DNA from 2 places in the Vibrio sp. RC2502 genome. Region 2 is predicted to be linked to the other one. Evidence: predicted binding sites of a transcription regulator. Region 2 holds the regulator's gene; the other holds the start of a gene.
What was found. The regulator MetJ, encoded in region 2, represses methionine synthesis genes. The targets are predictions, from matches to a motif close to TTAGACNTNTANANGTCTAA.
Positions count from the first base shown of each region.

Region 1 (3,418 bases), 1.1 Mb from region 2:
GGAACCGCGATGCGTGCGCCATCTTGAATTTCATCCACAGATTTTACTTGCTTTGAGTACCCTGCGATTGGGTAAACAAACGAGTTACCTGCGATAGCTAGTTTGTAGCCGCGATCTTTAACTTGTTGATCTAGGTAAGGTTTGTGTTGGAAAGCGTTCGCGTCTACAGAGCCGTCATCTAGCGCAGCGTTTGGTGTTACGTAGTCCGTGAACGTAACCAGTTCAACGTCTAGGTTGTACTTTTCTTTCGCTACTTTTGCCGCTACTTCAGCAACTTGCGCTTCAGCACCTGCAATTACGCCAACTTTTACCTTGTTAACGTCCACTTCTTTATCGCCACAACCCGCTAGAACAAGAGCAGAAGCAGCAGTTGCTAAAGTCAAAAGACCTTTAAGGCTAAATTTCATGTTTATCTCCTTATAATATGTATTTTCAATGCTTATCGGTGGTCTACACGGCGCACCACTGCGTCACCGATAGACTGAATAATTTGTACTAGAACAATCAACATCACAACGGTTACTGCCATGATAGTAATGTCGTAACGGTGGAAGCCGTATCGGATGGCTACGTCACCGAGGCCGCCGCCGCCAACCGTTCCTGCCATCGCAGAGTAGCTCACTAATGTCACTAGAGTAATCGTCACTGAGTTAACAATAGTCGGCATTGCTTCTGGTAGGAGAACTTTTGTGATGATTTGCGTTGGTGTTGCGCCCATGGATTGCGCAGCCTCAACCAAGCCAGTTGGTACTTCCAGCAATGCCCCTTCAATGAGACGAGCGACAAACGGAATCGCACCAATAGTCAGCGGAACGATTGCCGCAGTTGTACCAATGAAAGTGCCCACTAACATCTTAGTTACTGGAATGATCGCAACCATCAAAACAAGGAAAGGAACTGAGCGCCCAACGTTAACCACTGCACCAAGAATTCCGTTCAGTTTGGTGTTTTCTAGCAAGCCGCCTTTCTTAGTAATATGCAGAATCACCCCCAATGGAATGCCGACCGCAAAACCCACTACGCCAGCAACCGCGACCATATAGATGGTTTCCCACGTAGCACCTAAAAGTAGTTTGCTGTTTAAACTTAGCCATTCAAAAATCGTGTTAAAGGACATAACCAAGTACCTCCACTTTTACGTTGTGCTCGCGCAGGTATTCAATTGCTGCACTGTCGTCTTGTTCATTACCAAACAGCTCTGCGACCATCATGCCGAACTTCACGCCGCCGGCGTAATCAAGATCGGAACTCAGAATGCTGACGTCGATGTTGTACTTACGCGAAATCTGCGACATCAACGGTGCATCTACGGTTGCGCCAGTAAATTCCATACGGACAAGAGGGTAGCTGCCTTCAACGCGATTTGGTTGTAAACGCGCTTGGTAATCTTCTGGAATGGAAAGATCCAATGTGGAACGAATGAACTCGTGAGCCAGTTCCGTTTTAGGGTGCGCAAAAATATCGCCAACCGTGCCTTTCTCAACCAATTCACCACCACCGATGATCGCCACTTCGTGACAGATGCTTTTTACCACTTCCATTTCGTGGGTGATCAGTAGAATCGTGATGTTGAGTTTGCGGTTGATTTCTTTTAATAGCTCAAGGATGGATTGAGTTGTTGCAGGATCCAGTGCGCTGGTGGCTTCGTCACACAACAGTACGCTTGGGTCGGATGCCAATGCACGAGCAATAGCCACACGTTGTTTTTGACCGCCACTTAGGTTGGACGGATAGCTTTCGTGCTTGTCCGCTAAGCCAACGAGCTTTAGCAACTCAGTCACTTTTGTTGTGATTTGCGATTTGTCTTTGCCAGCCAGTTCCAGTGGTAGAGCCACGTTATCAAACACAGTACGAGACGAAAGCAGATTAAAGTGCTGGAAGATCATGCCAATGTTGCGGCGCGTTTCGACCAACTGCTTTTTGCTGAGTGTTGTTAAATCAACGCCATCAACGATGATGGAGCCAGAGCTTGGTGCTTCTAGCATGTTTACACAGCGGATCAGCGTACTTTTACCAGCGCCTGATGAACCGATAACACCGAAGATGGTGCCCTTGGCGATGTGTAGGTTAATGTCTTTCAGGGCAAGGATTTCCTTACTGCCTTGGTAGAACACTTTATTGACGTTTTTTATTTCTATCATGTTTCAACCTGCCCAGAGATAAGGGGAACTTCGCTGTCAAAAACGGCCTTTGACAGAACTTAATTTTGAGCTTTATCTCAATTCTCAGTTGATGCTATGGGTTAACCAGAATGAAGTCAATAGATATTTTTACGTCTAGACGTCTAAATGTATGGATGTTCTGTTTTGGAAAGAAAGAGGCGTAGATAACAACAGAAGATGAGCGGAGGGGCCCCCTCAGATTTACCGATTCTTGCCCAACAAATCAACCGTTTTGTCGAGGCCTAGAACGAATTAGATAGTGTTGAAGTTTATAAGGTATGTAATAATCTGATTAAACCGAGTTAATAGAGAAATACGTTTTGGCAAAACCTGCTGTTTTTATCGATCGTGACGGCGTGATCAACGTTGACCACGGCTACGTTCATGACGAACATGATTTTGAGTACATTGACGGTGTGTTTGAAGCGACAAAAGCTCTGAAAGATAAAGGTTACCTGTTGGTGCTTGTAACGAATCAATCGGGCATCGCGCGCGGTAAATTCAGTGAAGACCGTTTCTTGTCTCTGACACAATGGATGGACTGGAACTTCGTTGATAATGGCGTTGAGTTTGATGGTTTTTACTATTGTCCACATCATCCTGAGCATGGCATCGGTGACTACAAGCAAGATTGTGATTGCCGCAAACCTAAACCTGGTATGTTTATCTCTGCTCGCGACTTCTTGAAAATCGACATGGAAAAATCTGTGATGATTGGTGATAAAGCCGAAGACATGATGGCAGCAGAAGCCGCAGGTGTTGGCACTAAGATTCTGGTTCGCACAGGTAAGCCAATCACTGAGCAAGGTGAAGCATTAGCTACAGTAGTGCTCGATAGCATCGCAGATGTGCCAGCGTATTTACAAAAATAACACCACAATTTGCATGTTTAAGGGAAGCGTTTGCTTCCCTTTTCTTTTATTGCTGTTAAAGTTCAGTCACCTAAGCATTCATCCATTCTAGTTTGATCACTTATGAGCAAAAAACTCACCATTCTTGATATCGCGAAATTGGCAGGCGTTGGCAAATCAACAGTAAGCCGCGTGCTTACCAATGATCCAAAAGTAAAACCTCAAACGCGAGAGAAAGTAGAGCAAATCATTCGTGAATCTGGCTATGTACCGTCCAAATCTGCGCAATCAATGCGAGGCGGTAGCCAAAAAGTCATCGGTGTTATCATCTCCCGTCTGGACTCACCATCCGAAAATCGCGCAGTTGGTACAATGCTCAATGCATTGTATTCCGCTGGCTATGAC
Region 1 covers NZ_CM141453.1:736,270-739,687, forward strand. Annotated here, with positions in the region: gene ACYJZR_RS03390 (MetQ/NlpA family lipoprotein) at 1-407, opposite strand, end outside; gene ACYJZR_RS03395 (methionine ABC transporter permease) at 440-1,117, opposite strand; gene metN (methionine ABC transporter ATP-binding protein MetN) at 1,107-2,141, opposite strand; gene gmhB (D-glycero-beta-D-manno-heptose 1,7-bisphosphate 7-phosphatase) at 2,483-3,034, shown strand; gene treR (trehalose operon repressor TreR) at 3,137-3,418, shown strand, end outside.
Region 1: a site for MetJ is predicted at 2,269-2,288, ahead of metN (methionine ABC transporter ATP-binding protein MetN). Genes of this name have one in related genera too.

Region 2 (3,418 bases):
TATGAAGATTGATTTCTATCCTTTAGAATTTATGCCCCCTTACCTAAAAATAACAAAGAGAAACGATCCATGTCTGAAGACAATCGCCAAGCAGCCACCCCAGAAGAAGAACATCGCCAAAAAGCTCTGGATTACCATGCTTACCCAACCCCGGGTAAAATCGCTGTCGAATTAACTAAACCAGCAGAAACTGCTGGTGACCTTGCTCTAGCATACAGCCCTGGCGTGGCTGAGCCTGTACGTGAAATCGCACAAAACCCTGACAACGTGTACAAGTACACAGCGAAAGGCAACATGGTTGCGGTTATTTCAAACGGTACCGCTATTCTTGGTCTAGGTAATCTTGGCCCACTTGCCTCTAAGCCTGTAATGGAAGGTAAAGCGTTACTGTTTAAGCGTTTTGCTGGCCTTGATTCAATTGATATTGAAGTGAAGCATCGCACGATCGACGAGTTCGTTGATACGGTTGCGAACATTGCTGACACTTTCGGTGGTATCAACCTTGAAGACATCAAAGCACCAGACTGTTTTGAAATTGAAAAGCGTTTGATTGAGCGTTGTGACGTACCAGTATTCCACGATGATCAACATGGTACGGCTATCGTGACAGCTGCAGGTATGCTCAATGCTATCGAGCTGCAGGGTAAGAAGCTTGAAGATTCAACGATTGTTTGTCTTGGTGCTGGTGCTGCAGCCGTTGCGTGTATGGAGCTGCTTATCAAGTGTGGCGCAATGCGCGAGAAGATCTACATGCTGGATCGCAAAGGGGTGATCCATACTCGTCGTGATGATCTGAATGAGTACAAGCAACTGTTCGCAAACAATACAGACAAGCGCACACTAGAAGATGTGATCGAAGGTGCAGACCTATTCCTAGGTGTATCTGGTCCAAATCTATTGCCACCAGAAGCGTTGAAACTCATGGCTGACAAGCCAGTTGTATTTGCTTGTTCGAACCCAGATCCTGAAATCAAACCTGAGCTAGCACACGCAGTGCGTGATGACTTAATTATGGGTACTGGTCGCAGTGATTATCCAAACCAAGTGAACAACGTATTGTGTTTCCCTTTCATTTTCCGTGGTGCGTTAGATGTACGTGCGAGTGAAATCAATGACGACATGAAGCTGGCAGCAGTTGACGCAATTCGTGCATTGGCAAAAGAGCCTGTGCCTGAATCGGTACTAAAAGCTGCAGGTGTTGAGAAGCTAGAATTTGGCAGCGACTACATCATTCCTAAGCCAATGGATCCACGTCTGCTACCTCGCGTAGCAAAAGCGGTAGCTCAAGCGGCAGTAGATTCCGGTGTTGCTCGTATTGAGATGCCAGAAAACTACATGGCAGAGTAATTTACTCAGCCACATTGAACACAAAAATGGGACGCATTGACGTCCCATTTTTTATATCTCCAAAAACTGCCCCCGGCGCAGCTTCTAAAGCGGATGAATTTGTAAGCAATTATTCTTCGTCAAATGCTTCGAATTCGATACCCATCGCCGTCATTAACGCTTTTGCTTCAGTTGGAATGTCATCCGGTCTGTCTTTACGAAGGTCTTCATCCGTTGGTAATGGCTGACCTGTATATGCGTGCAGGAATGCTTCACATAGTAGTTCGCTGTTGGTTGCATGGCGTAAGTTATTGATCTGACGACGTGTACGCTCATCAGTCAGCACTTTTAAAACTTTTAGCGGGATAGAAACGGTAATTTTTTTTACTTGTTCGCTTTTTTTACCGTGCTCAGCATATGGGCTAATGTATTCACCATTCCAGTCAGCCATTGCACACCTTCATTTATGTAATAAGTTGAAAATTAATATAGGTGCTGATTTTAGCCGCATTTACTGCCACAAGCAAAGACATATGGACGTCTAGAAGTGTTGACGTCTCATTTTTTGACAAGTAAAGTGAACAGAACAGTTAAGGAAGAGTGTTGTTCAGATAGATCTGACAAATTAGATATAGCGCATTCCTATTTAGAAGTCATCACCTGTGAAAGGATACACCCATGAGCACCCGCAAGCCTGCGACCATTGCTGTACGCACTGGTATCGAATCAGACAGCCAATACCACGCTGTTGTTCCACCAATCTACCTTTCAACCAACTATGGTTTCCCTGCTTTTGGTGAAGTCCCTAAATACGATTACACGCGTTCAGGTAACCCAAACCGTGGTTTGCTAGAGAGTGCGTTATCAGAGTTAGAGTCTGGCAAAGGCGCAGTGGTGACTAACTGCGGTACTTCCGCACTTAACTTGTGGGTATCGGCTTTTCTTGGGCCAGATGATCTGATTGTTGCACCGCATGATTGCTATGGTGGCACATACCGTTTGTTCAATACACGAGCTAACAAAGGCGACTTCAAAGTGCAGTTCGTTGATCAATCGGATGAGCAAGCTCTAGAGGCTGCACTAGCGAAAAAGCCAAAGCTTATTTTGTTAGAAACTCCATCGAACCCTTTAGTTCGTGTGGTTGATATTGCAGCGGTATGCGAAAAAGCCAAACAAGTGGGCGCTTTGGTTGCGGTAGACAATACCTTTTTGACACCGGTGTACCAAAAGCCTTTGGAGCTCGGTGCTGATTTTGTTATCCACTCAACTACAAAATACATTAACGGTCACTCGGACGTGATTGGTGGTGTGGTGATCACCAAAACAGAAGCGCACGCAGAAGAGCTTGCATGGTGGGGAAACTGTATTGGCGCCACGGGTACGCCTTTCGATAGTTACATGACGTTGCGTGGGATCCGCACTTTAGGCGCCCGTATGCGAGTGCACGAAGAAAGCTCTCAACACGTACTCAACTACCTACAACAGCAGGCTTTGGTCGCGAAGATTTACCATCCGAGCTTGCCAGATCACCCAGGTCACGAAATCGCGAAAAAGCAGCAGTCGGGTTTTGGGTCTATGTTGAGCTTTGAATTTGCAGGCTCATTTGAGCAACTTAAAGTGTTTGTTAAAGAGCTCGAACTGTTTTCTCTTGCAGAGTCGCTTGGTGGCGTGGAGAGTTTGATTTGTCACCCCGCATCTATGACGCATCGAGCCATGGGAGAAGAGGCGTTAGCGGAAGCGGGCGTGTCGCATCAGCTGCTTCGTCTGTCTGTGGGTTTAGAAGATGCACAAGACCTGATTGCCGATCTCGATCAAGCCTTTGTAAAAGCTGCTCAGTAATAGGAGAACTAAAAATGAGTGTACAACGTCAGTTACATAAATTTGGTGGCAGCAGCTTAGCAAACCCTGAATGTTACTTACGTGTGGCCGATATTCTTAAAGAATACTCTGTCGAGAATGATCTGGTGGTGGTATCTGCCGCGGGGAAGACCACTAATCGCTTGATCGAGTTTCTGGAAGGTTTAGACAAAGATGGCCGTATTGCGCATGAAGCACTGCAAGGCTTAAGACAATTCCAGTCGGAGCTAATTGA
Region 2 covers NZ_CM141453.1:2,967,455-2,970,872, reverse strand. Annotated here, with positions in the region: gene ACYJZR_RS13810 (malic enzyme-like NAD(P)-binding protein) at 70-1,347, shown strand; gene metJ (met regulon transcriptional regulator MetJ) at 1,457-1,777, opposite strand; gene ACYJZR_RS13800 (O-succinylhomoserine (thiol)-lyase) at 2,005-3,165, shown strand; gene ACYJZR_RS13795 (bifunctional aspartate kinase/homoserine dehydrogenase II) at 3,180-3,418, shown strand, end outside.